4 regions of the Streptomyces sp. NPDC002564 genome follow, and region 1 is predicted to be linked to each of the others. Evidence: riboswitches for the same ligand, from Rfam matches in the RefSeq annotation. Region 1 holds a riboswitch; each other region holds the start of a gene.
The links. Region 1 has a riboswitch for cyclic di-AMP ahead of ACFYXE_RS01570 (NlpC/P60 family protein). Riboswitches for the same ligand answer to the same signal wherever they lie in the genome.
Positions count from the first base shown of each region.

Region 2: another riboswitch for cyclic di-AMP. It lies ahead of ACFYXE_RS25995 (M23 family metallopeptidase); the one in region 1 lies ahead of ACFYXE_RS01570 (NlpC/P60 family protein).
Region 3: another riboswitch for cyclic di-AMP. It lies ahead of ACFYXE_RS18690 (M23 family metallopeptidase); the one in region 1 lies ahead of ACFYXE_RS01570 (NlpC/P60 family protein).
Region 4: another riboswitch for cyclic di-AMP. It lies ahead of ACFYXE_RS32310 (transglycosylase family protein); the one in region 1 lies ahead of ACFYXE_RS01570 (NlpC/P60 family protein).

Region 1 is NZ_JBIARE010000001.1:312,245-319,579, forward strand. It holds gene ACFYXE_RS01560 (NlpC/P60 family protein) at 1-676, opposite strand, end outside; gene ACFYXE_RS01565 (hypothetical protein) at 1,031-1,384, shown strand; gene ACFYXE_RS01570 (NlpC/P60 family protein) at 1,497-2,705, opposite strand; cyclic di-AMP (ydaO/yuaA leader) riboswitch at 2,712-2,868, opposite strand; gene pcrA (DNA helicase PcrA) at 3,112-5,667, shown strand; gene ACFYXE_RS01580 (M23 family metallopeptidase) at 5,690-7,198, opposite strand.
Region 2 is NZ_JBIARE010000007.1:414,926-422,260, forward strand. It holds gene ACFYXE_RS25980 (GNAT family N-acetyltransferase) at 1-1,681, opposite strand, end outside; gene ACFYXE_RS25985 (HPr family phosphocarrier protein) at 1,887-2,168, shown strand; gene ACFYXE_RS25990 (GntR family transcriptional regulator) at 2,379-3,065, opposite strand; gene ACFYXE_RS25995 (M23 family metallopeptidase) at 3,262-4,065, opposite strand; cyclic di-AMP (ydaO/yuaA leader) riboswitch at 4,078-4,240, opposite strand; gene ACFYXE_RS26000 (M16 family metallopeptidase) at 4,478-5,863, opposite strand; gene ACFYXE_RS26005 (M16 family metallopeptidase) at 5,860-7,212, opposite strand.
Region 3 is NZ_JBIARE010000004.1:735,529-742,863, reverse strand. It holds gene trmB (tRNA (guanosine(46)-N7)-methyltransferase TrmB) at 1-600, shown strand, start outside; gene ACFYXE_RS18700 (PrsW family intramembrane metalloprotease) at 643-2,028, shown strand; gene ACFYXE_RS18695 (aldo/keto reductase) at 2,040-2,984, opposite strand; gene ACFYXE_RS18690 (M23 family metallopeptidase) at 3,103-4,182, opposite strand; cyclic di-AMP (ydaO/yuaA leader) riboswitch at 4,194-4,341, opposite strand; gene ACFYXE_RS18685 (PP2C family protein-serine/threonine phosphatase) at 4,563-5,747, opposite strand; tRNA gene ACFYXE_RS18680 (tRNA-Met) at 5,859-5,932, opposite strand; gene ACFYXE_RS18675 (alginate lyase family protein) at 5,980-7,209, opposite strand.
Region 4 is NZ_JBIARE010000012.1:94,238-101,572, forward strand. It holds gene ACFYXE_RS32290 (exopolyphosphatase) at 1-499, opposite strand, end outside; gene ACFYXE_RS32295 (DUF501 domain-containing protein) at 496-1,029, opposite strand; gene ACFYXE_RS32300 (septum formation initiator family protein) at 1,052-1,531, opposite strand; gene eno (phosphopyruvate hydratase) at 1,631-2,911, opposite strand; gene ACFYXE_RS32310 (transglycosylase family protein) at 3,244-3,969, opposite strand; cyclic di-AMP (ydaO/yuaA leader) riboswitch at 3,974-4,177, opposite strand; gene ACFYXE_RS32315 (transglycosylase family protein) at 4,373-5,470, opposite strand; gene ACFYXE_RS32320 (cytochrome P450) at 5,590-6,912, opposite strand; gene ACFYXE_RS32325 (nucleoside triphosphate pyrophosphohydrolase) at 7,273-7,335, opposite strand, start outside.

The DNA of each region.
Region 1 (7,335 bases):
GGGCGGCGGCGCGGGCGCTGGAGCGGGCGGCACGGCCGTCCTCCCGGCCCGCGAGGTCGGCGCGCTCGTCGGCGGTGAGCTCGGACAGCAGCCGCTTGGCCTCGCCGAGCTTTCCGTTGATCGTCTTCTTGTGCTTCCTCAGCTCGGCCTGGCGTGCGCGCAGGCCCGTGAGCCGGGCGTCGGCCTCGCCGCGCAGCCGGTCCATCTCCCGCATCTGCCGGCGGACGCCGCCGACGGCCGCGGCCTGCCTGCTGCCGGCCCGGTCGGCGCGCGAGGCGCGCTCCAGGAACCGGTCCGGGTCGGAGGAGAGCGCGAGCTGCACGGAGGGGTCGATGCCGCCGGTGCGGTACTGCGCCGCCGCGAAGGAACCCAGGCTCGCGCGGGCCTTGTTGAGCTTGTCCTCCTTGCGGGCGGCCTCGTCGCGCAGTTCGCCGAGCGACTTCTCGGCCTTCTCGGACCTCTCCTTCGCGCCGTTGTACTTCTCGGTCGCCCGCTCGGCCTCGCGGTAGAGGGCGTCGACCTTGGACTTCACCTCCGCGGGGCTGAGCCGGGGGTCCGCGTGACCCGTGCCGTCGAACGCGGTCGCCGACGCGGCACCGGCGAGCGCGAGGGTGAGGGCGGTGCGGGCCGTGCCGCCGCTGAGCGGACGCCGGCCGGGCTTGCGGTGTGCTGCCACGAAGTGGGGCTCCTTACGTGTCCTGCACGTGGCCGGCGGCAGCCCGCACAGGGGGAGCGGGCCGCCGCCGGGTTTCTCGGCGGTGGTGCCCGACAGCCGTCCTGGGCCGGACGGCGGTGGGGAGTCGGACACCTGGTGGAGGACGCTAAACCTGGGCGTCACGGGTTGGAGAGGGATTGCGCACCATTAACGGAAGTGGGCGGATTCGTGACCGGCTGCGACCGTGTCGTCGCGGGGTGGGATCCTTCCGCCGGCCGACTGCGACCGATGGCCCGATGGCGGCGCGGTCGCCGGGCCGCGGTGGTAAGGGGGCGCCGCCGGGCACGACGGGGGCCCCGGCTAGGCTCCGGCCCCATGGACCTACTCATCCATCTCTTCGTCGGCCTGCACATCATCGGCATCGCCTCGCTGCTGGGCGGCTTCCTGACCCAGGTGAAGCAGATGGGTCAGGGAACCGCCCGCTTCACCCCCGCGATGCTGCACGGCGCGCTGGTGATGCTCGTCACCGGCGTGGCCCTGGTGGGCCTCAACCAGGCCGACGACAACACGGTCAACAACGTCAAGATCGGCATCAAGATGGCCGTGCTGATCGTGATCCTCGGGCTGGTCTACGTGAAGCGGGACGAGGAGAAGGTCGACAAGGCGCTGTTCGGCGCGGTCGGCCTGCTGACCGTCGCGAACATCTTCATCGCCGTGCTCTGGACCTGAGACGTCCGCGGCCGGGTTCCCCGGCGGCACACGCGCGTGGCCCGCATCCCCGGGAGGATGCGGGCCACGCGCGCGTAGAGGGACCGGAAGCCGGGTTCGCGGGCCCGCGGCGTTACGCGGGGCGCACCACGCTGTGGATCGGCATGTAGTAGATCGACTCGACGCGGACGTTCGCGCCCGGCTTCGGCGCGTGGATCATCTTGCCGTCGCCGATGTAGATCCCGACGTGACTGATGTCGTCGTAGAAGAAGACCAGGTCGCCGGGCCTGGCGTCCGCCGTCTTCACGGTCGTGCCGACCTTCACCTGGTCCCACGTCGTGCGCGGCAGGGTGATGCCCGCCGCCTTCCACGCGTCCTGGGTGAGCCCGGAGCAGTCGTACGAGTCGGGGCCGGTCGCGCCCCAGACGTACGGCTTGCCGATCTGGGCCTCCGCGAAGTCGATGACCTTGGCGGCCTTGGTGGCGTAGCCGCCGTCCGTGCTCCCCGAGCCGGTGCCCGCACCCGTACCGGAACCTGATCCGGAACCTGATCCGGAGTCCGATCCGGAGCCCTGGCCCGCGTCCTTCTCCTTCTCGCGCTCGGCCGCCTCCTCCGCCTTGCGCTCGCGCTCCGCCTCGGCGGCCTGCTCGCGCGCCAGCTTCTCGGCCTTGCGCCTGGCCTCCTGCTTCTTCTTCCGCTCGATCTCCGCCAGCCGCGCCTTCTCCTCGGCGGTCAGCTTCGACAGCAGCTCACGGGCGTCGCCCAGCTTCTTCTGGACGGTGTGCTTGCTCGTCCTGAGGTCGTCCCGGGAGTCGGTCAGCGTCTCGAGGCTCTTCGCGGCCTTCCTGCGCTGCTCGGTCGCCGACGCCTGCTGCGTCTGGTAGTCGTCGACCGCCTTCTTCTGGCGGGTGGTGAGCCGGTCCGCCAAGTGGTTCTGGTCGAAGTAGCCCTGCGGGTCTTCGGCGAGCATCATCGTGGCCGTCTCGGAGACGGCACCGGTGCGGTACTGCGCGGCGGCGAAGGAACCGAGCTCCTTGCGCGCGTCGTTGAGGTCGTCGGTGCGCTCGGCCACGTCGTCGAGCAGGCGGTCGACCTTCTTGCGCTGCTTGTCGGTGCGCTCCTTGGCCGCGTTGTACTTCTGGGTGGCGACACCCGCCTGCTGGTAGAGCTCGTCGACCTTCTTCTGGACCTCTTCGAGGCTGGGCTTCGTCGGCGCGGAGGGCGCGGCCTGCGCGCTCTGCGACAGGAGGGCGACGGAGGTGAGGGCTGCCGTCGTGATGCCGAGGGCGGGGGCCGTGCGCAGTGAGGCCGTCCGGTTCCGCGGCTTGCGGTGCGACGCCAAGGAGGCGACTCCTTCCGTAGACCGCCTACCGGGTTAGCTGTCGGGTTCGGGCGGATGCTACGGAAGGTTGCCCTACGGTTCCGTACTGCGTACGGGACCGATTCACCCCAAGGTCTTGGTGGGTCCCCGGCTCCGAACACGTCGGACTCGGCGGGGGCGGCCCGGTCCCGGCGGGGTTCGCCGGTGGGGGAACGAGCAGCCCGCGCAGCACGCTAGCCAACTCGTGTGCTCCGTGTGAAGGCTGATGTTCGGTATGCCCGATACATTTTCGTGACTTTGCGAGGTCTCTGACGCGTACACGGCACGCCGTAGCGGAGCGTGAGCGTCCGCGGGCACCGGGTAGGGAAGACCCTCTGACCGGAACCCGCAGCGGGTTGTCAGTGGGGCCGCCTAGACTCGGGAGGCGATGAGCAGCCTCTTTGATGACAGCTTCCTGGCGGACTTGCAGCCTTCCCGGGCCACGGACGAAGAGCCCCCGCCGCCGCCCGAGGACAACACTCCGGAGCCCATTCCGGACGACTTGTTCGACGGGAAGTTCGACGCGCCCATGACCCGGGACGCGCACTACCGCGACGGTGCCCCGCGCCCGGTCATCGACCCGGCGACCCTCCTCGACGGGCTGAACGAGAACCAGCGCGCGGCCGTGGTGCACGCCGGTTCCCCGCTGCTCATCGTCGCCGGCGCGGGATCCGGCAAGACCCGGGTCCTCACCCACCGCATCGCGTACCTCCTCGCCGAGCGCGGTGCGCACCCCGGCCAGATCCTCGCGATCACCTTCACCAACAAGGCCGCGGGCGAGATGAAGGAGCGCGTCGAGCACCTCGTCGGCCCCCGGGCGAACGCGATGTGGGTGTCGACCTTCCACAGTGCCTGCGTCCGCATCCTGCGCCGCGAGTACAAGAAGCTGGGCTTCACGTCCTCCTTCTCGATCTACGACGCCGCCGACTCCAAGCGCCTGATGGCCCTGGTCTGCCGCGACCTGGACCTCGACCCGAAGAAGTTCCCCCCGAAGTCCTTCAGCGCCAAGATCTCGAACCTGAAGAACGAGCTCATCGACGAGGAGGACTTCGCGGGCCAGGCGGCCGACGGCTTCGAGAAGACCCTCGCCCAGGCCTACGCGATGTACCAGTCCCGCCTCCGCGAGGCGAACGCCCTGGACTTCGACGACCTGATCATGACGACGGTCCACCTGCTGCGCGCCTTCCCGGACGTCGCCGAGCACTACCGCCGCCGCTTCCGGCACGTCATGGTCGACGAGTACCAGGACACCAACCACGCCCAGTACGCCCTGGTGCGCGAGCTGGTCGGCCCCTCGGGCGGCGAGGGCCGCGACACCGCCGCACACGGCGAACCGGCCGAGCTGTGCGTGGTGGGTGACGCGGACCAGTCGATCTACGCCTTCCGCGGCGCGACCATCCGCAACATCCTCCAGTTCGAGGAGGACTACACCGACGCGACGACGATCCTCCTGGAGCAGAACTACCGCTCGACGCAGACGATCCTGACCGCGGCGAACGCGGTGATCGAGCGGAACGAGAGCCGCCGCCCCAAGAACCTGTGGACCAACCAGGGCGAGGGCGCCCGCATCACGGGGTACGTCGCCGACACCGAGCACGACGAGGCCCAGTTCGTCGCCGACGAGATCGACCGCCTCACCGACGCGGGCGACGCCAAGGCCGGCGACGTGGCGATCTTCTACCGGACGAACGCGCAGTCCCGTGTCTTCGAAGAGATCTTCATCCGCGTCGGCCTGCCCTACAAGGTCGTCGGCGGCGTCCGCTTCTACGAGCGCAAGGAAGTCCGCGACGTCCTGGCGTACCTGCGCGTCCTCGCCAACCCCGAGGACGCCGTCCCGCTGCGCCGCATCCTGAACGTGCCGAAGCGCGGCATCGGCGACCGCGCCGAAGCCATGATCGACGCGCTCTCGCAGCGCGAGAAGATCTCCTTCCCGCAGGCGCTCAAGCGGGTCGACGAGGCGTACGGCATGGCCGCCCGCTCGACCAACGCCGTCCGGCGCTTCAACACGCTCATGGAGGAGCTGCGCACCGTCGTCGAGTCCGGCGCGGGCCCGGCCGTCGTCCTGGAAGCCGTGCTGGAGCGCACCGGATACCTCGCCGAGCTGCAGGCCTCGACCGACCCGCAGGACGAGACGCGCATCGAGAACCTCCAGGAACTCGCCGCCGTCGCCCTGGAGTTCGAGCAGGAGAACGGCACCGCCGCGGGTGACGGGACGGCCGGGGACACCGAAGCCACGGAAGCCGCCGATGCCGCCGATGCCGGGGCGGCCGCCGAGGGTGCCGCTCGGGTCGGCACGCTCTCCGACTTCCTGGAGCGCGTCGCCCTGGTCGCCGACTCCGACCAGATCCCCGACGAGGAGGACGACGACTCCGGCGTCATCACGCTCATGACCCTGCACACCGCCAAGGGCCTCGAATTCCCCGTGGTGTTCCTGACCGGCATGGAGGACGGCGTCTTCCCGCACATGCGCTCGCTCGGCCAGGTCAAGGAGCTGGAGGAGGAGCGTCGCCTCGCGTACGTGGGCATCACCCGCGCGCGTGAACGGCTCTACTTGACGCGTTCCTCGATGCGCAGCGCCTGGGGCCAGCCGTCGTACAACCCGCCGTCGCGCTTCCTGGAGGAGATCCCGGACACCCACCTGGACTGGAAGCGGACCGGCTCGGTCGGCGCGCCGGCCTCGTCCGGTCCGGCGTCGGGCATCGCCTCGTCGCTGTCGTCCTCGCGTACGCGTACCGGCGGCGCCCAGGGCTTCGCGACGCGCCGCGCCTCGGAGAAGCCGGTCGTCTCGCTCGCCGTCGGCGACCGGGTCACCCACGACCAGTTCGGCCTGGGCACGGTGGTCGGCGTGAAGGGCACGGGGGCGAACGCCGAGGCGACGGTCGACTTCGGAGAGCCCAAGCCCAAGCGCCTGCTGCTGCGGTACGCGCCGGTCGAGAAGCTGTAACGCCCCCGGGCGGCGGCCGGGGTTACGTCGGGTCGAGGCCGTGGCTGCGCAGCCACGGCAGCGGGTCGATCGCCGAGCCGCCGCCGGGGTGCACCTCGAAGTGCAGGTGCGGTCCGGTGGAGTTGCCGGAGTTCCCGGAGAAGGCGATGGCCTGGCCCGCCTTGACGGGACCGCTGGAGATCTTGTGCGTGGAGAGGTGGCAGTACCACGTCTCCGTGCCGTCCTTGGCGGTCACGATCGCCATGTTGCCGTAGGCGCTGTTCCACTTCGTGGAGACGGTGCCGTCGGTCGCGGCGAGGACCTCCGTGCCGTACGACACCGGGAAGTCGATGCCGGAGTGCGCCGACATCCAGTTGACGCCCGCCTGGCCGTAGTACGCGCTCAGGCCGTGCTGCTTCACCGGCAGGGCGAACTTGGGACGCAGCCGCTCCTTGCGGGCCGCCTCCGCGGCGGCCTTCTTCTCCGCCGCCACCTTCTCGGCGTGCAGGTCGATGCGCTCCTGCGTGCGGCTGGCGCGGTCCGCGAAGTCGCCCGCGTCCGCGGAGAGGTTGGCCAGCTGGGTGTCCAGCTTGTTGTTGGCGGCGGAGGGCTTCACGGACGTCGCGTCCGGGGCCGATGCCGTCGTCGCTTCCTTGTCGTCGTCCCCGCCGAAGTTGCCGACGGAGGCGGCGGCCACGCCGGCGACCCCCATCACGCAGGCCGAGGGCACGGCGACGGTGAGCAGGGCGGAGCGCTTGGCGGGGCTGCGGCGGCGGGCCTTCGAGCGGCCGCCGCCCGCGGGGCCGCCCTTGCCGCGGGACGCGCGGGGCGCGGCGCCCGGCGAGGCCGCGGCCGGCTCGGGGTCCGTGCCGTCGTACGCGGCGCCGGAGTCGGCGTCGATCTCGTACGGGGCGGAGAGCTCGTGCGCGTCGGCCGGCTGCGGTGTTCCGTGCGGGCCGGGTGCGCCGGGCGTGTCACCGGCGGAGTTCCAGGCCGTGGCGTCGTAGGCGCCGGTGTCGAAGGTCTGCGTGTCCCACTGGCCGGTCTGCGCGTCCTGGTTCCAGGCGGCGGTGTCCCACTGGCCGGTGGAGTCGGGGCCGGGCTGCGAGGGGATGTCGGCGAGCTGCTGGTAGCCGCCGGTGGACCACACGTCGTAGCTGCCGGTGTCGTACGTGGCGGCGTAGTACTGCGCGGCGTACGCGTCGTAGGCGCTGTCGTGGGCGAGGGCCTGCTGGACTCCCGTGGTCGCCCACTGGCCGGTGTCGTGCTGCACCGTGGCGTGTTGGCCGGTGTTGTGCTGCACCGTGGTGTGCTGGCCGGTGTTGTGCTGGCCGGGCGTGGACCGGCCGTCCGGCATGTCGCCGAACAGGGGGTCGGTGGCGAAGGAACCGGTGTCGTAACCGCCGGTGTCGTAGCCGCCCGTGGCATACGTGTCGTAGCCGTAGCCGCCGTGCTGGGCGCCTTGTTGGTCATACGCCGCGTAGTGCGCGTAGTCGGCGCCGGGTGCCGAGGGCTGGGGAGTCGAGCTCCCCGACGGGTGACGGTCGTTCACCAACTTCTCTTTCGCCTCGGCAGCAGGGGCAGAGCAGTGCGGTGACTGTACCCGGCGGTATACGGGCGCGACAATCTTCGGCAGGTTTCGAGGTCTCAGGAAACGGGCATTCGGCCGCCTTTCGGCGGACTGTGGGC
Region 2 (7,335 bases), on a different contig from region 1:
CGTCGTCCGACAGCGCGTCGGCGAGCGCGGCCCGGAAGTCGGCGGGGACCGCGCCGGTCGTCAGGTCGCGCGGGGGCAGCGGGCGCAGGCCGTCGGCGACGCACGCGTCGTACGTGAGCAGGCCGAGGGACTCGGAGTTTCCGAGGATGCCGACCCGGGGCCCGGCGGGCAGCGGCTGGCCCGCGAGCAGCAGCCCCGCGTCGACCATCTCCGTGACGGTGTCGACGCGGATGACACCCGCCTGGCGCAGCAGGGCCGAGACCGTGGCGTGCGGCAGCCGGGTCGCCTGCACGGCGTGGCCGGTCGGCGCGATGCCGCTGTGCCGGGCGCCCTGGACCACCACGAGGGGCTTGACGGTCGCCGAACGCCGGGCGAGGCGGGTGAACTTGCGGGGGTTGCCGATGGTCTCCAGGTACATCAGCGTGACGTCGGTGTCCGGGTCCTCGAACCAGTACTGGAGCAGGTCGTTGCCCGACACGTCCGCGCGGTTGCCGGAGCCGACGAAGGTGGACAGACCGGCGCCGCGCCGGTGCAGACCGGAGAGCAGGGCGATGCCGATCGCGCCGGACTGGGTGAACAGGCCGATGCGCCCGCGCGCGGGCGACTGCGGGGCGAGCGACGCGTTGAGCCGGACGTCCTCGGCGGTGTTGATCACGCCGAAGGCGTTGGGTCCGATGATGCGCATGCCGTACGAGCGGGCCTGGCGGACCAGTTCACGCTGGCGCTCGCGGCCCTCGGCGCCGCTCTCCCCGTACCCGGCGGAGAGCACCACGAGACCGCGCACCCCGCGCTCGCCGCACTCGGCGACGACCTGGGGCACCCGGTCGGCGGGCACCGCGACCACCGCGAGGTCGACCGGCTCGCCGATGGCCGCGACGGAGCGGTGCGCGGGCACTCCGGCGACCTCGGTGCCGTCGTCGAACGCGCTGTTCACCGCGTACAGGCGGCCGGTGAAGCCGGACTCCCGGAGGTTGGCGAGCACGCTGTGGCCGACGCCTCCGGAGGCGCGCCCCACGCCGATCACCGCGACCGAGCCGGGCGTCAGGAGGCGCTGCACGGACCGCCCCTCGGCGCGCTGTTCGCGGGCGCGCTGCACGGCGAGCGAGCGGTCGGTGGGCTCCAGGTCGAACTCCAGGCGGACGACGCCGTCCTCGAAGCTGCGCTTCTGCTGGTAGCCCGCGTCCGTGAACACCTTGATCATCTTGCTGTTGGCGGGCAGCACCTCGGCGGCGAAGCGGCGGATGCCGCGCTCCCTGGCGACGGCCGCGATGTGCTCCAGGAGGGTGGAGGCCACTCCCCTGCCCTGGTGGGCGTCCTGCACGAGGAAGGCGACCTCGGCCTCGTCGGCGGGGGCGCTGGCGGCCATGCCGCGCTCGTCGATGCGGTCGTAGCGCACGGTGGCGATGAATTCGCCGCCCACCGTGACCGCGAGGCCCACCCGGTCGACCTGGTCGTGGTGGGTGAAGCGGTGCACGTCCTTGGCGGACAGCCGGGGGTAGGGCGCGAAGAAGCGGTAGTACTTCGACTCGTCCGAGACCTGCTCGTAGAAGCTGACCAGGCGGTCCGCGTCCTCGGCCGTGATGGGCCTGATCCGGGCGGTCCCCCCGTCGCGCAGCACCACGTCGGCTTCCCAGTGAGCGGGGTAGTCGTGCCGATCCTGCTGATCCGACGGGGTCTGCATGGGGCCAGGGTACGGGTCGCGCGCCCGCGGGGACCGGGGCAGGCTAGGGGGTGCCTCCGCGGTCCCCGTGGATCACGGAGGCCGAGACACCCCCTGGGACAGGTCGAAAGACGCCCGGGAGCAGGACGTATGTCCGACAGAGCACCCGTGACGGCATGAGACACTGGTCTAGACAAGTGTGAGACACCTGGAAGGGCAGCAACACATGGCTGAGCGCCGCGTCAACGTCGGCTGGGCCGAGGGCCTTCACGCCCGACCCGCCTCCATCTTCGTCCGTGCGGCCACGGCCGCCGGCGTCCCCGTGACGATCGCCAAGGCCGACGGCAACCCGGTCAACGCCGCCTCGATGCTGGCGGTCCTCGGCCTGGGCGCCCAGGGCGGCGAGGAGATCGTGCTCGCCTCCGACGCCGAGGGCGCGGACGCCGCTCTCGACCGGCTGGCGAAGCTCGTCTCGGAGGGGCTCGAGGAGCTGCCGGAGACGGTCTAGGACACGTTCCTTCTGGGACACGTTCACAAAGCAGTGCCTCGATGGGGTCGTCCGGAATTCCGGACGACCCCATCGACGTTTGTGCGCGCACATTCCACGCCCGATCGACGGGCCATTCGACGGGAATGGGCGCACGCCGGAGAAACGCACCCATAAAGCACGCCGAAGAGGCCCGGGGCGAATTGCTTCTCTTTGTATACGGCGTCGTCGTTAATTCCGGAGACCCACCGTGTTGACGGCATGTTGCGGATCCCTCACACGGCCGCCCCCGCGCGCGGGCCGCGGCCGGTGGGCGGCCGCCGTCCGCGCGGCGTGCGCGGCGGTGAGCGTCCTGGCGCGGTCCGCGTCCCCGCGGGTCACCGCGTCGACGATCGCGGCGTGCTCGGACCAGGTCTCGGCCGGCGCCGCCGGGGGCTCCACCTCGTACATCCAGGCGACCTTGTGCCGGAGCTGGGTGAGCAGCGCGCTGAGGCCGGGGCTGCCGGACGCCTGGGTGAGCGTCTCGTGGAACCAGCCGTCCAGGGGGCGCAGATCCTCCCCACGGCCGTTCCTGGAGCGCTCCTGGCCGAGCCTGACCAGGCCGCGCAGGACCTTGAGGTGCGCGTCCGTGCGGCGCTGCGCGGCCCGGGCGGCGGCGAGCGGCTCCAGCAGCGTCCTGACCTCCAGGAGGTCGGCGGCCTCCTGCTCGGTCGGCTCGGCCACGCACGCGCCCGCGTGTCTGCGGGTGACGACGAACCCTTCGGCCTCCAGGGTGCGCAGGGCCTCGCGGACGGGGACGCGCGAGACCCCGTAGCGCCGCGCGAGGAGTTCCTCGGTGAGCCGGCCGCCTCTTTCGTAGACGCCCGCGACAATGTCGTCCCGGATGGCCGTGCATACCGAGTGCGCGGGAATGCGCATGACCGGACCTCCGCCTTAATCCCCGCGAAACGCGGTCGACCGACACTCGTTCCGCGACTCTATTGCAGAGCGCGGGAATTTCCGACGGCGGACCGGAATCCATGGATATCTTTTGGCCAAGAACGGCGGCACGGCGAAAGCCCCGGTTCGCCGGGAACCGGGGCTTTCGGTGAGGTGCTGCGGGGTCCGCGTCGGGTCAGACGCCGACGCCGTGCGAGCGCAGGTAGGAGACCGGGTCGATGTCCGAGCCGTACTGCTCGCCGGTGCGGGCCTCGAAGTGGAGGTGCGGGCCGCTGGAGTTGCCGGTGGAGCCCGACAGGCCTATCTGCTGGCCCGGGGTGACCGCCTGGCCGACGCTGACGCTCAGGGACGACATGTGGCCGTACTGGGTGTACGTGCCGTCGTTCATCTTGATGACCACGTTGTTGCCGTAGGCACCGCCCCAGCCGGCCTCGACGACGGTGCCGGAGCCGACGGCGTGGACCGTCGTGCCGGACGCGGCGTGGAAGTCGATGCCGGTGTGGCTGCCGGAGGACCACATGCCGCCGCCGGTCTGGTAGCCCGTGGAGACGTACGAGCCGGAGATCGGGGCGACGTAGCTGTTGAGGCGCTTGCGCTCGGCCTCGCGGGCGGCGCGCTCCTTGGCCTCGCGCTCCTTCTTGGCCTTCGCCTTGGCCTCGGCCTCGGCCTTGCGCTTCTCCTCGGCCGCCTTCTTCTTGGCGGCCTCTTCGGCCTTCTTGGCCGCGGCGGCGTCGTCGGCGGCCTGGCGCTGCGCGGCGGCCTGCGCGTCGATGCTCTCGGCGAGCGAGTCGCCGACGGAGATCGCCTGGGTGAGGCCGGTGTGCTCGAGGGGCGCGTCGTCGGCGGCGGCGAGCGCCGGGGCGGCCAGGCCTCCGATGACACCGGTGGTGGTGAGCGCTGCGACGCCCGCGACATTCGCGGTGGTACGCGTGATGCGGCTGGGACGACGGTGCTTCCCGGTGGCACGGGTGAACGCCATGTGGCGGGTGTTCCTTTCCTTCCCTCTCGCCTACCGGGTTAGCTGACGGGTTCGGAGCAGGAAGGTCTCCTACGGATCCCTCGCCTCGCGGCAAGGTGTCCGATTCACCCCAGGGGACATGTGGGTCCCCGGCTCCCCTGGCTCGCGCCGTACGGGGACTCGGCGATGACTGTCCGGTGCCGCGGCTGCGGCGTACTGCGTGACGAACAGCCGGACCGACGCTAAACGGGGCGTCTTTCAATCGACAAACAGAACGCGACTTTTGTAGCGCACGCCACACCGCAACAGGCACAACAGGCAACGTCCGTACGAATTCGGACATATGAGGACCCCGGCCACCTAAGCGGTCACCGGGGTCCTGATATGTCCTGACTGTGCCTCAGCCCTTCGTGCGCTCCGGGCCGTGCGGGGCTCAGCCCGTGACCACACTCACGTCGCCGATGCCGAGCGCCCTGACGGGCTCCTCGATCCGCGCGGCGTCGCCGACCAGGATCGTCACCAGACGGTCCTCCGGGAAGGCGTTCACGACGGCCGCGGTGGCCTCCACGGTGCCGGTGGCGGCGAGCTGGCGGTACAGCTGCGCCTGGAAGTCGTCCGGCAGGTTCTGCTCGACCTGGTCGGCGAGGGTGGCCGCCACGGAGGCCGCCATCTCGTACTTGAGGGGGGCCACGCCCACCAGGTTCTGCACGGCGACGTCGCGCTCGGCGTCGGTGAGGCCGTCGGCCGCGAGGGTGCGCAGCACCTTCCACAGGTCGTCGAGCGCCGGGCCGGTGGACTCGGTGTCCACGGAGCCGCTGATGGCGAGCATCGCGGCGCCCGTCCCGTCCGGCGCCGAGCGCAGCACCTGGCTGAACGCCCGTACTCCGTAGGTGTATCCCTTCTCCTCCCGCAGGACGCGGTCCAGACGGGACGTGAGGGTGCCGCCCAGGCAGTACGTGCCGAGGACCTGGGCCGGCCACACGCGGTCGTGCCGGTCGGCGCCCACGCGGCCGATGAGCAGCTGCGTCTGGACCGCTCCCGGGCGGTCCACGATGACGATGCGGCCGCGGTCGTCGGCGGTCACCTGGGGCACCGGGCGCGGCTCGCCCGCGGGGCCGGTCCAGGCTCCGACGGTGTCCGCGAGGACGGCGTCCAGGTCGGTGCCGGTCAGGTCGCCGACCACGACGAGGGTGGCCGTGGCGGGCCGGACGTACTTCTCGTAGAAGGCGCGCACGGCCGCCGAGTCGATGGCCGTGACCGTCTCCTCGGTGCCCTGGCGCGGACGCGACATGCGCGAGGTCGCCGGGAACAGCTGCCGGGAGAGCTCCTTGGCGGCGCGGCGCGCCGGGTTGGCGGCCTCGTGCGGGATCTCGTCCAGGCGGTTGCGCACGAGCCGCTCGATCTCGCTGTCCGCGAAGGCGGGGGCGCGCAGGGCGTCGGCGAGCAGGCCGAGCGCCTTGGCGAGCCGGGAGACCGGGACCTCCAGGGAGACCCGTACGCCCGGGTGGTCGGCGTGCGCGTCGAGCGTGGCGCCGCAGCGGTCGAGCTCGGCGGCGAACTCCTCGGCGGAGTGCTTGTCCGTGCCCTCGTTGAAGGCCCGCGCCATGATGGTGGCGACGCCGTCGAGGCCCTCCGGCTCGGCGTCCAGGGGCGCTTCGAGGTGGATCTCGACGGCGACGACCTGCTGGCCGGGGCGGTCGCAGCGCAGCACGGTGAGGCCGTTGGGCAGGGTGCCGCGCCCGGGCGCCGGGAACGCCCAGGGCTTGGCCGTACCGGCCTCGGGCATGGGGTGGAACTGCATCGTCGCGGCCTCGGTCACTTCGCCGCCTCCTCTTCCTCTGCGTCCGCCGCGTCCTCGTCGGCGGCGGTCACGGGTTCGTACACGAGCACCGCGCGGTTGTCCGGGCGCAGGCGCGCCCCGGCGACCTCCTGGACCTCCTGGGCGGTGATGTCGAGGACGCGCTGGACCGCGGTGAGGGCGAGCTGCGGGTCGCCGAACAGGACGGCGTAACGGCACAGTTCGTCGGCGCGGCCCGCGACCGTGCCGAGCCGGTCGAGCCACTCGCGCTCCAGCTGTGCCTGGGCGCGCTCCATCTCCTCCGGAGTGGGGCCCTCCGCGGCGAAGCGGGCCAGCTCCTCGTCGACCGCGGCCTCGATGACCGGGACCTCGACGTCGCCGGACGTCTTGACGTCGAGCCAGCCGAGCGAGGGTGCCCCGGCGAGGCGCAGCAGCCCGAATCCGGCGGCGACCGCGGTGCGGTCCCGGCGCACGAGGCGGTTGTAGAGCCGGGAGGACTCGCCGCTGCCGAGGACGGTCAGCGCCAGGTCGGCCGCGTCGCACGCGCGCGTGCCGTCCTCAGGGAGGCGGTAGGCGGCCATCAGGGCGCGCGCGGGGACCTCCTCCTCGACGACCTCGCGCAGCTCCTCGCCGATGCGCTCGGGCAGGGAGCCGTCGCGCGGGGGCTGCTTGCCGTCGTGCCCGGGGATCGACCCGAAGTACTTCTCGACCCAGGCGAGCGTCTGCTCCGGGTCGATGTCGCCGACGACCGAGAGGACGGCGTTGTTGGGCGCGTAGTAGGTGCGGAAGAACGCGCGCGCGTCCTCCAGGGTGGCCGCATCCAGGTCGGCCATGGAGCCGATCGGCGTGTGGTGGTACGGGTGGCCCTCGGGGTACGAGAGGGCGGTCAGCCGCTCGAACGCCGTGCCGTAGGGGACGTTGTCGTAGCGCTGGCGGCGCTCGTTCTTGACGACGTCGCGCTGGTTCTCCATGGACTCGTCGTCGAGCGCGGAGAGCAGCGAGCCCATCCGGTCGGCCTCGAGCCACAGGGCCAGCTCCAACTGGTGGGCGGGCATCGTCTCGAAGTAGTTGGTGCGCTCGAAGCTCGTCGTGCCGTTGAGCGAGCCGCCGGCGCCCTGGACCAGCTCGAAGTGGCCGTTGCCGTGCACCTGCTTCGAGCCCTGGAACATGAGGTGCTCGAAGAGGTGCGCGAGGCCGGTTCGCCCCTTGACCTCGTGGCGGGAGCCGACGTCGTACCAGAGGCAGACCGCGGCGACCGGGGTCAGGTGGTCCTCGGAGAGCACCACGCGCAGGCCGTTGGCCAGCCGGTGCTCGGTCGCTGTCAGGCCGCCGGAGCCGGCCTCGGCCGCGGCCGTGTGACCCATGGGCATGTACGTCCCTTCGATCGCAGGATCATCGCTGGAGCAGAACACTCGATCAGCGCCATCGCTGTCGGTCCTGCCACTGTATGCAAGCGTGCGGACACCTGACGAAGTTCCCGGTCCGCCCTCGGC
Region 3 (7,335 bases), on a different contig from region 1:
GACCTCGCCGAGCTGTTCGCGGCGCCCGACGGCACGCCGTCCGGCCTTCCCGTCGTCCTGGAGATCGGCTTCGGCATGGGCGAGGCCACCGCCCAGATGGCCGCCGACGACCCGGACACCGGCATCCTCGCCGTCGACGTGCACACCCCGGGGCAGGGCAACCTCCTCGGCCTCGCCGAGCGCAACGGCCTGACCAACGTCCGCGTGGCCAACGGCGACGCGATCATCCTGCTCCGCGAGATGCTCGCCCCCGCCTCCCTCGACGGCCTGCGCGTCTACTTCCCCGACCCCTGGCCCAAGGCCCGCCACCACAAGCGGCGCCTGATCCAGCCGGAGTTCCTGACGCTGGCCGCGCCCTCCCTCAAGCCCGGCGCGCTGCTGCACTGCGCGACCGACTGGGAGCCGTACGCCGAGCAGATGCTGGAGGTGCTCACCGCGCACCCCGACTTCGAGAACACGCAGCCCGACGGCGGGTACGCGCCCCGCCCCGCCTTCCGCCCCTTCACCCGTTTCGAGGGCCAGGGCCTGGACAAGGGCCACGTCGTCCACGACCTCCTGTTCCGCCGCACCACGGACGGGGAGACCGGCTCCGGGAACTGAGGCACCGTCGCGGCGACCCCCATCCCTCGTTAGGGTCAACGCGTGGCCACCAGTACTCCGTATCCGATACCCCCCGAGGCCCCCGCCCCGGGGGAACTGCGCCGTGTCCGCTGGTGGCAGCGGCGCGCACTGCGCGTGGCCGCGCTCGTGACGCTGCTCGCCCTGTCGGGCCTGGTGATCCTCGCCCTGGTCAGGGAGCAGACCGGCACCGAGGGCTTCCTGGTCGGGCTCGGCCTGGCGACCGTGCCCGTGCCGCTGCTCGTCGCCGCGTTCCGCTGGCTGGACCGGGTGGCACCGGGCCCCTGGCGGAATCTCCTCTTCTGCTTCTCCTGGGGGGCCTGCGCCGCCGCGCTCGTCGCGATCGTCGCGAACAGCTTCGCGATCCGCTGGATAGCGACGGCCACCGCGGACCCGGGCAGCGCCGACACCCTCGGCGCGACCGTGATCGCCCCGGTCGTCGAGGAGAGCGCGAAGGCCGCGGCCGTGCTGCTCGTCTTCCTCTTCCGCAGACGGGACTTCACCGGCCTCGTCGACGGCGTCGTCATAGCCGGGGTGACCGCGACCGGGTTCGCGTTCACCGAGAACATCCTCTATCTGGGCAACGCCTTCGTCACCGACCAGCTCAGCCGCGAGAGCGGCCTGGCCTCGGTGACGGCCGCGACCTTCTTCGTGCGCGTCGTCATGTCGCCCTTCGCGCACCCGCTGTTCACGGTCCTGACCGGCATCGGCTTCGGCATCGCCGCCGCGCTGTCGGCCGACCGCCACCTGCTGCGCCGCGTGCTGCTGCCGGTCACCGGGCTGCTCCTCGCGATGGGCATGCACGCGCTGTGGAACGGCTCGGCGGTCTTCGGGCAGTACGGCTTCTTCACCGTGTACGCCCTGTTCATGCTCCCGGTGTTCGGGCTGCTGACCTGGCTCGCCGTCTGGACCCGGCAGCGCGAGCTGCGCACGATCCGCGCCGAGCTCCCCGTCTACACGGCGGCCGGCTGGCTCACCCCGCCCGAGCCGTACGCGCTGGGCTCGATGCGGGCCCGCGCGCTGGCCCGCGACTACGCGTCGTACACCTGGGGCAAGGAGGCGGCCCGCACGGTCGCGGAGTACCAGGCGTACGCGACGTCGCTGGCCTTCCTGCGGCACCGGGGCCGCCGCGGCCGGGCGGGCGCCGACTTCGTCGTCCGCGAGCGGGAGCTGCTCGACCTGCTCTGGGAGCGCCGCGAGCCGGCCAGGCCCGCCCTCGCGTACGCGGCGGGCGCGACCGCCCCGGCCGCACGCCCCGTGCCGTATCCGGCCTACGGCCACCCGCCGTACGGCCACCCGCCCCACGGCCCGGCTCCCCACCCGTACGGGCAGGCCCCCTACGGTCCCTCGTACGGGCAGCCGCAGCCGTACGCGGCCTACGGCTACCCGGCGTACGACCCCTACCGCTAGCGCACCGGGCGTTACGCGGAGGCCGCCGTCAGCCGTCCCAGCTCCGCGTCGGTCAGTTCCAGGTCCGCCACCGCGAGGAGCGCGGGCAGCTGCTCGACCGTGCGGGCGGAGGCGATCGGCGCCGCCACGGTGGGCCGGGCCGCGAGCCAGGCCAGGGCCACCGTCGCCACCTGGGCGCCGCGCCCCTCGGCGATCTCGTCGAGCGCGGCGAGCACCCGGTCGCCGCGCTCGCTGCCCACGTACTCCTCGACGCGGCCGCTGCGCGCGCTCTCGACCTGCGCGCCGGGGCGGTACTTGCCGGTGAGGAAGCCGGACGCGAGCGCGAAGTAGGGGACGGCCGCGAGGCCGGAGCGGGAGGCGACCTCCTGCAGCGGGCCCTCGTAGGTGGCGCGGGAGACCAGGTTGTAGTGCGGCTGCAGCGCGACGTAGCGCGCGAGGCCCTCGCGGTCGGAGAAGTCGAGGGACTCCTGGAGACGCTCGGGGCTGATGTTGGAGGCGGCGATGGCGCGCACCTTGCCGGCCCGCACCAGCTCGTCGAGCGCGCCGATGATCTCCTCGACCGGCACCGACGGGTCGTCGAAGTGCGTGTAGTAGAGGTCGATGTAGTCGGTGCCCAGGCGCCGCAGGGAGGCGTCGGCCGCGCCCTTGACGGTGGCGGCGGACAGGCCCTTGTACTCGGGGTGCGAGCCGACCTTCGTGGCGACGACGACGTCGGCGCGGTTGCCGCGCTCGGCCAGCCACTGGCCGATCAGGGTCTCGGACTCGCCGCCCCGGTTGCCCTCGACCCAGGCCGAGTAGGCGTCGGCGGTGTCGATGAAGTTGCCGCCCGCCGCGGTGTAGGCGTCGAGGACGGCGAAGGACGCCGCCCGGTCGGCGGTCCAGCCGAAGACGTTGCCGCCCAGGGAGAGCGGGAAGACCTCGAGGTCGGATGCGCCGAGTGTGCGAAGAGAAGTCATACGTTCCGCAACACCCGCGGCGGAAGGGGAATTCCGCGCTGCGGAGCGGAATCCCGTGGTGCGGGGCGGAGTTCCGGCGGGGCCGCGGAGCCTCAGCTCCGCGGCGGGACCGTCCGGCTCAGGGGTTGAGGCCCTTGCCCTGCAGCCAGCCCAGGGGGTCGATGCCGGCGCCGCCGGGCGTGTGGACCTCCATGTGCAGGTGCGGCCCGGTGACGTTGCCGGTCGCGCCGACGCGGCCGATGACGTCGCCCGTGGAGACCTTCTGGCCCGCGCTGACGTTGAGCGAGGACTGGTGGCAGTACCAGATCTCCGTGCCGTCCTCGAGTTCGAGCACGGTGCGGTAGCCGTACGCGCCCGCCCAGCCGGCCTCCTTGACGGTGCCGGTGTGCACGGCCTTGAGCGGGGTGCCGGTGGGCGCCGCGAAGTCCAGGCCGGTGTGGTGCCCGGAGGACCACATGGAGCCGGCGTCGCCGAAGTGCGAGGTGAGGGTGTACGAGGAGGTGGGGATGACGTAGCTCTTGGCGAGCTTGGCCAGGCGCTCGGCCTCCGCCTTCGCCTTCTTGGCCTCTTCTTCCTTCTTCTTCTTGGCGGCGGCCTTGGCCTCCGCCTCCTTCTCGGCCGCCTTCTGCTGGGCGGCGGCGTCCTCGGCGGCCTTCTTGACGGCGGCGTCCTCGGCGGCGGCCCGCACGGCGGCGTCGGCCTGGTGCTGCTGGTTCTCGGCCTGCTCCATGATGCGGGCGCGCAGGGCCTCGCCCGCGCCGGTGGTGCCCTGCTCGGCGTCGGCGGCGCTGACACCGGCGGCGGTGAGCGGGGCCGCGGCGGTCACCGCGGTGGTGTCCGAGGCGTGGTCGTCGGACATCAACGAGCCCACGCCCGGCAGGGACTTGGCCTCCGGCAGCGAGTCCGCGACGGCGGAGACGCCCGGCAGGTCGGGCATCGAGATGGAGACCGGCGGCTTGCCGTCCTGCGCGGTGGCGATGCCGCCCGCGCCGACGGCGGCTATGACACCCACGCCGAGGACGGTGGAGCTGCGGGCGAGCCCGCCCCCGCCCTTCTTGTGCACACGGTGCCTGCCGCGGACGGGACGGACGGAATCCTCGGTGGGGTTCCACTCCTCGAAAGAGCCCTCGTCGTACGCACCGAAGTCGTCGTCATTCGATGGGTACACGGCTTGGGGGGCAGGCCGGTTGGACGCCACTGGGGCGCACTCCTTTCCTTCCTTCTCGCCTACCGGGTTAGCTGACGGGTTCGGAGCAGGAAGGTCTCCTACGAACATCCGGCACGGAGGCACAGATGCCCGATTCACCCCAAGTTGGTGGTTCCCCGGCTCCCTTGCGGGATTAGGCGCGTGCGCACGGAGCCGCCTCTAGTGACGGCTGGGACGACCGCGCTGCGTTATCGAACGTTAATAGACAGCGCCTCCGTATTCCAAGCCGTTCCGGTTGATCGTTAACGCTCATCGGGCGTACACAACGGGACACGGAGGTGCGGACCGGGGCGAGTCGACCCCGCGTCCTCAAACACCGGAACTCCACATTCCCTTGACAGTGCGTCAGATGTTATGCGGAGTGGTGTACGTCAGTCACCGGCGGTGACGTCCGGATCCCCGGCGACCGGCCTGCGCACCGCGAGCAGCGCCATGTCGTCCGTCATGCCGCCCCCGGTGTGCCGCCGCACCTCCTGCGCGAGCGCGGCGAGCAGCGCGTGCGGACCGCCGCGGCCCGGGAAGATGCGCCCGCCGAGCCGGGCCGCCGGATCGTAGAAGGCGCCCGCCTCGTCCCGCGCCTCCGACAGGCCGTCCGTGTAGAAGAGCAGCAGCGCGCCGGGCGGGAAGTCCGACTCGTCCGCCCGGTCCGGCCAGACCCCCAGGTCGCCCATACCGAGCGGCAGCGCGGGCTCGGTCGCCGACAGGACGCACAGCCGCCCGTCGCCGCGCAGCAGCAGGGGCGCCGGGTGCCCGCGGTTGATCAGCCGCACCGTGCCCTCGCCGTGCCGGATCTCGGCGAGCACGGCGGTGGTGAACCCCTCGAACGCGTCGAGGCCGTCGCGCCGGGTGCCCTCGCGGGCCAGCGCCCGCTCCAGGCGCTGCGCCACGGCCTCCAGGGTGGCTTCCTGCTCGGCGGCCTCCCGGAAGGCGCCGATGACGACGGCGACCGCCGCGACGGCGCCCATGCCCTTGCCGCGCACGTCGCCGACGATGAGCCGTACGCCGTGCGGGGTGTCCTGCACCGCGTACAGGTCGCCCCCGATGAACGCGTCGGCCTGCGCCGCCTCGTAGCGTGCCGCGATGTCCAGGCCGCCGATGCGCGGGTCCGGTTCGGGCAGCACGGCGCGCTGGGTGGCCTCGGAGATGGAGCGGGCGATGGCGAGCCGGTCGTTGCCGCGCCGCACGACGCGGTTGATGACGATCGCGAGGGCGGCGACGGTCACCACGGTGATGACCTCGGTGACGGCCTCGACGTGGCTGCTGACGGAGTTGCCGTAGTGCAGGAAGAGGACCGCGCCGGTGGCCGCGGCGCCGGTCAGGACGGTGTTCAGCCGCGAGTAGAAGGGGGCGGCGATCAGCGGGGCCGCCGCGAAGAGGGGGGCCGCGGTGAAGTCGGGCGGTGTCGACGCGTCGTAGATGACGCCGAGGACGAGCAGCAGGAGCGGCAGGGCACGCACGAAGGCCCGTTCGTGCGGGGTGGTCCCTGCGTCGTCGGTTCCTCCTCGCTGCCCCACCGCTTGTCTCCCGCCGGCTCCGCGCCCATGACCGCGCTCCATCCAGGGTTCCCGGAGCGGGGGGAGGCTGCGACCTGGTGTGGGCCGACCGGGTTACGGCCGGGAAAACACCCGAGGCCGGGAAGCTGATGCTTCCCGGCCTCGGGCCTTCAGTAGCGGGGACAGGATTTGAACCTGCGACCTCTGGGTTATGAGCCCAGCGAGCTACCGAGCTGCTCCACCCCGCGTCGGTGAACACAACACTACGCCATCGGAAGGGGTGCGTCGAACCACTTCAGGCGTTGTCGGCGTGCGTGAGGGTCTCCCAGGCCACGAAGAGGTCGTCCGTGCCCTCGGGCCGCCGCTGCTCGGTGTACCTCTCGGTCTCCGGCATCGCCAGCTTCAGCCGCCCCCGCAGGTGGTTCAGGCCGACCTCGGTGTCGGGCCCCATGTCGCGCTGCACCTTGCCGCCGCACAGCCAGCCCGGTGCCGCGGCGCCCAGCTGGTACTTGGCGTGGAACTCGAAGGCGGCCCGCAGCCGGTCCTTGACCTCGCCGTACAGGTCGACGCCCTGGTGCCAGGCGGTCTCCGCCATGTGCGAGGTGGCGGCCAGCGAGTAGCTGGCGTGCTTGAAGTTGCGGCAGGTCTCCTGCGAGAGCCCGTCGGCGTAGGTGCCCTGCCCGAACCAGTACTTCTTCAGCTCGGCCGCGGTGTCGATGCCGCTGCCCTTCGGGGAGACCGGGAGCTTGCCGTCCGACTCCAGGTAGAAGTAGGCGGGCACCCGCGCCCTGAAGTGCTGCACGGCCTTCTCGAAGGTGGGGTGGTCGTCGAGGAAGACGGCCATGGACATGGTGGCGTCGGCCATCACCAGGTCCCAGTTGCCGTTGCGCTCGACGGAGCCGTCCTTCACCTGGGGCAGGTAGGCGTTGCGCAGCATCCGTTCGAAGCGCAGCAGTTGTCCGTCGCTCCAGCCGTCGTACGTGTAGCGCACGGCCTCGGCGGCGCGGGCCCAGGAGGAGGCGGCCCAGGCGGTCTGCAGCCCGGCGTTGTCCTCGGTGTGCCGGGTGATCACCTTCGACCAGGCGTCCATGATCTGCACGGCCTTCTCGGCGTGCGCGCGCTCGCCGGTGATGTTCCAGAGCAGCGCCTGGGTGTACGCGGCCAGGGCGTCCTCGCGCTCCTCGACACAGCCCCGTCCCGGGCGGGTGTCGGGCGGGCACTCCACGACGGCGTAGGGCTTCGCCCGGTAGCCGGCGGCCGCGTACTTGCTCCGCCGCATCTGCTCGTACGCCGTCGTCCAGGGCTGTTCGCGGGCCCGGACGTGTGCGCGGACCCGGTCGAGCTGCTCCTTGCCGACGAGTACGCCCGGGTGCTCGAAGGCCAGGTCGAGCGGGCGGGCCGCGGCCGTGCGGGTGCCCTGACCGCCGGTGCCGCCGCCTCCGCAGGCCGCGGCGAGGGCGACGAGGAGGGGCGCGAGGAGCAGCACGAGGACGCGCCTCCTCCTGCCCTGTACGGCTGCGGCCATGCTGCACCTCCATCTCCCCCCTGCCTCCCCCCACCCTGTCCCGCCCCCACCCCGACCGCACGACCAAACTGCTCCGTTCGGACGCCGGAGGGACGGGTTGGGGGGGTGCGGTCGGGGGGTACGGGG
Region 4 (7,335 bases), on a different contig from region 1:
GCACGCAGCCGACGTCGACGGAGCGGGCCGCCGCCACCCGCTCCACGCCGACCACGAACTCCGTGGACCCGCCGCCGATGTCCACGACCAGGTACGGCGTGGCGAGGTCGGCGCGGCCGGTCAGCTCCTTGGTCGCCCCCGTGAAGGAGAACTCCGCCTCCTGGTCGCCGGTGATGACCTCCGGCTCGACGCCCAGGATGTCCAGGACGCCGCGGACGAACTCGTCGCGGTTCTCCGCGTCGCGCGAGGCGGAGGTGGCGACGAAGCGGACGCGCTCGGCGCCGTGCTCCTTGATGACCTCGGCGTACTCGCGGCAGGCCGCGAAGGTCCGCTCCAGCGCCTCGGGGGCGAGCCGCCCGGTCCGGTCGACGTCCTGCCCCAGGCGGACGATCCGCATCCGGCGGTCGAGGTCGACCAGCTCACCGGTGGCCGGATCGGCGTCGGCGACGAGCAGCCGGATGGAGTTGGTGCCGCAGTCGATGGCGGCGACGCGGGTCACGCGGCCCCCTCGGGGGCGCACGGCGTGACGCACGGGCCCTTGGCCCACCACTCGGGCAGCATCGCGAGGGCCTCGTCGCCCAGCGGGTTCACGCCGGGGCCCGCGGCCAGCGAGTGGCCGACCAGGACGTGCAGGCACTTCACGCGGTCCGGCATGCCGCCCGCGCTCGGGAAGCCCTCCAGGACCTCGATGGCGTCCCGGCGCCCGATGTAGTCCTCGTGCGCCTTGCGGTACGCGGCCGCCAGCTCCGGGTCCGTCTTCAGGCGCTCGGACATCTCCTTCATGACGCCGTTGGCCTCGAGGGTGCCGATCGCGGACGCGGCCCGCGGGCACGTCAGGTAGTACGTCGTGGGGAACGGCGTGCCGTCCGGGAGGCGCGGGGCGGTCTCGACGACGTCCGGCTGCCCGCAGGGGCAGCGGTGCGCGATGGCCCGCAGGCCGCGCGGCGGGCGGCCGAGCTGCTGCTTGAAGGCCTCGACGTCGGCGTCGGTCGGCTCGGTGCGCTCAGTGGTCGGCGGGGGCGTTTCCATGCCTGTCTTCCGTGTCCTTGGGTCAGTCGTCGGGTCGGTCGGCCTTGTCGACGCCGTCCCAGACGTTCGAGTACCAGGGGCGCGTCGCCGCCCCCTGGTCCGCGCGGCGGCTCTGCGCCGCCGCGGGGTCGATCACCGTGAAGCCGGTCTCGCCCGGCAGCACGTAGTGCAGGCGGTCCCGGATGCGGTGCTCCGCGTACGCGTCGTCCTGCCAGCGGGCCTTCTCGTCGCGCAGCTTCTCGACGTCGGCCCGGTGCTCGGCGCGCTGCCTGCGCAGGTCGTCGACCTCGGCGCGCTGCGACACGTACTGCCGCATCGGGTACGCGAGGGCGACCACGAGGGAGCAGAGCACCAGCGCGAGCAGGGCCGCGCGGCCGGTGAGCCGGGAGCGGCGCGCCTGGCGCTTGGTCTGGGAGCGGTAGACCCGCTCGGCGGTCTGCTCACCGAGCAGCCGCAGGCGGGTCGCCGTGGAGAACCGGTCCTTGGTCCCGGCCTTGGGCATGGTTCCGCCTCCCCAGAGCAGCGCGTATACGTACGTACGTCCCCGCACACGGTACGGGACCGGGTGCGGGGACGTAGGTAACTACGTGGCGCTAAGAGCTCAGCCCTTGAAGCGCGGGAAGGCGCTGCGGCCGGCGTAGACCGCGGCGTCGTCCAGGATCTCCTCGATGCGCAGGAGCTGGTTGTACTTGGCGACACGCTCGGAGCGGGCCGGGGCGCCGGTCTTGATCTGGCCGCAGTTGGTGGCGACGGCCAGGTCGGCGATGGTGACGTCCTCGGTCTCGCCGGAGCGGTGCGACATCATGCACTTGAAGCCGTTGCGCTGGGCCATCTCGACGGCGTCCAGGGTCTCGGTCAGCGAACCGATCTGGTTGACCTTGACGAGCAGGGCGTTGGCCGAGTTCTCCTCGATGCCGCGGGCCAGGCGCTCGGGGTTGGTGACGAACAGGTCGTCGCCGACGAGCTGCACCTTGTCGCCGAGCTTCTCGGTGATGACGTTCCAGCCGGCCCAGTCGTCCTCGAACAGCGGGTCCTCGATGGAGACGAGCGGGTACGAGGCGACGAGCTCCTCGTAGTACTCGGTCATCTCGGCGGCCGAGCGGGACTTGCCCTCGAACTCGTACGTGCCGTCCTTGTAGAACTCGGACGCGGCGACGTCGAGGGCGAGCGCGATCTGCTCGCCGGGGACGTAACCGGCCTGCTTGACGGCCTCGAGGATGAGGTCGAGGGCGGCGCGGTTGGAGTCCAGGTTCGGGGCGAAGCCGCCCTCGTCGCCCAGGCCGGTGGACAGGCCCTTGTCCTTCAGGACCTTCTTGAGGGTGTGGTAGACCTCGGTGCCCCAGCGCAGGGCCTCGGAGAAGGACTCCGCGCCGATCGGGGCGATCATGAACTCCTGGATGTCCACGTTCGAGTCGGCGTGCGACCCGCCGTTCAGGATGTTCATCATCGGGACGGGCAGCAGGTGCGCGTTCGGGCCGCCGAGGTAGCGGAACAGCGGCAGGTCGCTGGCCTCGGAGGCGGCGTGCGCGACGGCGAGGGAGACGCCGAGGATGGCGTTGGCGCCGAGCGAGCCCTTGTTGTCGGTGGCGTCCAGGTCGAACATGGCCTGGTCGATCAGGCGCTGCTCGGTGGCGTCGTAGCCGACGAGCTCCGGGCCGATCTGCTCGATGACGGCGAGGACGGCCTTCTCGACACCCTTGCCCTGGTAACGGTTGGGGTCACCGTCACGGAGTTCGATGGCCTCGAAGGCACCGGTGGAGGCACCGGACGGAACGGCGGCACGACCGGTGCTGCCGTCGTCGAGGCCGACCTCGACCTCGACCGTGGGGTTGCCTCGGGAGTCCAGGATTTCCCGGGCTACGACGACGTCGATGGACGGCACGAGCATCTCCTTCTGGGATGTGACGCATTTACGCGAGCCGCTTCGGCCCTGCGTCTCCTGAGCCTAACGGGCTCCGGGGCTTCGGCCAGCCGACCGCCCGTCCCGTGGGACGCGCGCGGGCCCAAATACCCGGGAAACAGGACGGAAGCCCGCGTTTCTACTGGCCGGTAGCTCGCTAGGGGCGAACAGCCGGTGCCCGGCCGCGGGCGGCACCGGACGCGGACATGGCCCCGCCCCGGTGCGTACGGGGGATACGCGCACCGGGGCGGGGAGCCCGTGGGGACGGGGCGGCCGTGCGTCCGCCGAGGCACGGCCGGGAGGGCCGGTCAGCCTCAGCTGAGGTGCAGCTGCTGGCCGGGGTAGATCATGTCGGCGTTGTCGATGATGTCGCCGTTGAGCTTGTAGACCTTGTGCCAGCCGCCCTTGACGTGCTTCGCCTCGGCGATCTTGGACAGGGTGTCGCCCGTCTTGACCTTGTACTCGCCGTCGCCCTTCTTGACCGTCTTGCCGGTCGGGGTCTCGACGGTCTTCTTGCTGTCGGTCTGCGGCGTGGGCTGCGGCTTCGGCGCGGCCTGCTCCTGCGGAGCCTGCTGCTGCGGAGCCTGCTGCGGCTGCGTCTGCTGCGGCTGCGGCTTGGTCTGCTCCTGCTGCGGGGCCTGCTCCTGCGAGCCGCCGCCACCGCCGGAGGCGTTGGAGAGGCCGGTGCCGCAGTTCGGCCAGGCGCCCTTGCCCTGACCGGCCAGGACCTTCTCGCCGATCTCGATCTGCTGGGCCTTGGAGGCCTTGTCGGCGGTCGGCGCGTACTTCGTGCCGCCGTAGGCGGACCAGGTGGACGGCGTGAACTGCAGACCGCCCTGGAAGCCGTTGCCCGTGTTGATCGACCAGTTGCCGCCGGACTCGCACTGGGCGACGGCGTCCCACTCGGAGGCGGTGGCCGCGCTGGCCGAGCCCGCCGCCATCAGCGGGGCGGCGACGGCGGCACCGGTGACGCCGACGAGCGTGGCGACACGGGTGGCCTTGGATGCGCGACGGTGCTTGCCCTTGCCGTTAAGCAGCATGAGTTGATCCCCTACACCGACGCCTGCGAGGTGAGCTGTCGGGTTCGGGCCGATGTGGTTGCCCGGTCGCGCTTCCTTGAGTGCGACTTCACCCCTAGCCGTTCCCGCCCGTCTCCCGGCCTCCCCGCCTTGCGGCTGGTGGCCCTTCAACGGACGGACCCGGCACAAACCTTGGGTCCCCCGCTCCTGCCTACGGCGCTCATGAGCGACGACTGTTCCCGTCCGGCCGTTGGCAGGATTCGGCGTACCGACCGGCGGGGCCCACCAGTGGCGAGCGGTCACGACCGTAGACACGCGCTCGCCGGAATTTCAAAGACGATCAGGGCTTCTGAGACCCATCTCTCACTCGCACCAAACGGGACATACGGCACGAAGTCCCCGGCCGACTCTTCGTCAACTTCCGTTACTTTTCGCCCAGATCGAGGCTCTGACCGGGGAGGATGAGGTCCGGGTCGCCCCCGACGGTCTTCTTGTTCGCGCTGTAGAGCCGGTGCCATCCGCCGTCGACCGCCAGGTCGTCCGCGATGACCGAGAGGTTGTCCCCGGAGCGCACCGTGTACGTCCCGTCGGCGACCTTCCCGGTGCGCTCCGCGCCGCGCGAGGCGTGCCGTCCGGAGCGGCCGTCCGCGCTCTCGCCCTCGTCCGCCCGGTCGCCGCGGTGGCGGCCGGAGGAGCCGTCGGAGGCGTCGCTCCCGCCGGTTCCCGCGGCCTCGCCGGCCTCGTCGGACCCGCCGGCGGGGTCGGCCGAGTCCTCGGGGTCCGGCGAAGTGGAGTCCTTCTCGCCGGACTTGTCGGAGTCGTCCTCGCCCCCGGCGTCGCCCTTGCCGCCCTTTTCGCCGGACTCGTCGTGATTCTTGTCTCCGGCGCCGTCGCCGGAGCCGGGCGTGTCGTCCGCGTCGCCGGACGGGTCCGCGGAGTCCGGGGCGTCACCGGACGGCTCGTCGGTCGCGCCGGACCCCTTGCCGTCCTTCCCGTCCTTGCCGCCCTTGCCGTCCTCGGAGCCCGTGGAGCCCTTCGTGCCCCCGGAGCCCTTCGCGTCCTTGCCGTCGGACCCCTCGGCGTCGCCGGACGGGTCCGAGGGCTGCGGGGTGACCGGGCCGCCCGGGTCCACGTCGGCCGCGGCGCCGCCGTCGGTGAGACCGGCGATCGGGGCGCAGCTCGGCCAGGCCTGCGGACCCTTGGCGTCGAGGATCTTCTCGGCGACGGCGATCTGCTGGGACTTGGAGGCCTGCTCGGCGCTCGGCGCGTACGCGAGGCCGCCGTATCTCTCCCACGTCTCCTGGGAGAGCTGGAGCCCTCCGTAGTACCCGCTGCCGGGGTTCGCGCTCCACGCGCCGCCGCTCTCGCACTCGGCCAGCTTGTCCCACGTGGTGGTGTCCGCGGCGCTGGCGCCGGTGGCGCCCAGCAGCGGGATGGCGATGGCGGATCCGGTGACTCCTGCCGCGACGATGAGGGCCGGGGCTTGGCGGGGGCGTCGGTGACGACCATGGCCGGAGAGCATGCGGTTGCCTTTCAGGAGACTGCTGCGACTACCGGGGCGCCGGGGGCGCCCAAGTCGTCGTGAACGTAGCCGCACTCGAACGCTTGTCACAAGTCGATGCAGCGGAGATCACGTGAAAGTCACATTCCTGACGGACCGTCACCGTGGGCTTCTCCGGGCACCGTCCTCTGTGCGGTCGTGAACTCCACGGGCAGGGTGCGCAGTCCACGCATGATCAGCCCACCACGCCAGCGCAAATCGGCCGGATCCCCCGCGAGTTGCAGGTCGGGAAGGCGGCGCAGCAGCGTCGCGAGCGCGGTCTGCCCCTCCAGGCGGGCCAGCGGGGCGCCCAGGCAGTAGTGGATTCCGTGCCCGTACCCGAGGTGCTGGTTGTCGGTGCGGGAGAGGTCCAGCGTGTCCGGCTCCGCGAACCGCGCGGGGTCGCGGTCGGCGGCGGCGAGCACGACGAGGACGGGGTCGCCCGCGGCGATGTCCTGGCCCCCGATCGTCAGCGCCTCGGTCGCGAACCGCCAGGTGGCGAGCTCGACCGGACCGTCGAAGCGGAGCAGCTCCTCCACGCCGGTCGCCAGCAGCGCGGTGTCGCCGGCCGCCAGCGCCCGCTGCAGCCGTTCGCGCTGCTCGGGGTGGGTGAGCAGGGCGTACGTGCCGTTCCCGATGAGGTTGACGGTGGTCTCGAAACCGGCGAAGAGCAGGATGAAGGCCATCGCCGCGGCCTCGTTCTCGGTGAGGTGCTCGCCGTGGTCGGAGGCGCGGATGAGGCCGGAGATCAGGTCGTCGCCCGGGTCAAGGCGCTTGCGGTGGATGAGCTCGGCGAGATAGCCCCGCATCTTCTTCACCGACCGTGCGACGCCGCCCCGCGGGCCGCCCCCGTGCCGGATCATCATGCCCGCCCAGTCGCGGAAGTCGTCCTGGTCCTCGCGCGGGACGCCGAGCAGGTCGCAGATGGCGTAGATGGGGAGCGGGAAGGCGAACTCGTGGATGAGGTCGGCGCTGCCCTCCGCCACGAACCGGTCGATGAGCCGGTCCGTCAGCTCCTGCACGCGGGGCGCGAACTCGGCGACGCGGCGGGGCGTGAACGCCTTCGCGACGAGGCGGCGCAGCCGGGTGTGGTCCGGCGGGTCGATGTTGAGCAGATGCGTCATCAGCTCGGCCTTGCGCTCGCCGGGGATGCCGGTCTTGCCCTTGGCGTGCGCGGGTTCGGCGTGGTGCGCCGGGTTCTTGCTGAGCCGCTGGTCGGCGAGTGCGTGGCGGGCGTCGGCGTAGCGGGTGACCAGCCAGGCGTCCACGCCGCTGGGCAGCGTGGTGCGGTGCACGGGGGAGTTCTCGCGCAGCCAGGCGTACGCGGGGTAGGGGTCGGTGGCGAACTCCCACGTGAAGAGGTCTGGCCCCTGGGCCTTGGGCGGGTGGGGTGGGGCCGGGGTCTGGCTGGTCTTGTCGGTCACCTCTCGACGGTATCCGGAGGTGGGGTGGTGGCTGTTCGTGGAGTGTTGGGGGCGGGTGGTCTGTGGTTGCCCGCGCCGTTCCCCGCGCCCCTTGGAGGGCTGCCCGCGGGGTGTTGGGTGCGGGTGGGCTGTGGTTGGTTGCGCAGTTCCCCGCGCCCCTTGGAGGGCTGCCCGTCGAGTGTTGAGTGCGGGTGGTTCGTGGTTGCTCGTGCCGTTCCCCGCGCCCCTGGAAGGGCTGCCCGTCGAGTGTTGGGTGCGGGTGGTTCGTGGTTGGTTGCGCCGTTCCCCGCGCCCCTGGAAGGGCTGCCCGTCGAGTGTTGGGTGCGGGTGGTTCGTGGTTGCTCGCGCCGCTTTGGGGGGCTAGTCGGGGGTTTGTTCCTTGGTGAGGATTGCCGTGCGGTAGGTGCGGGCCGCTGCGCGGAG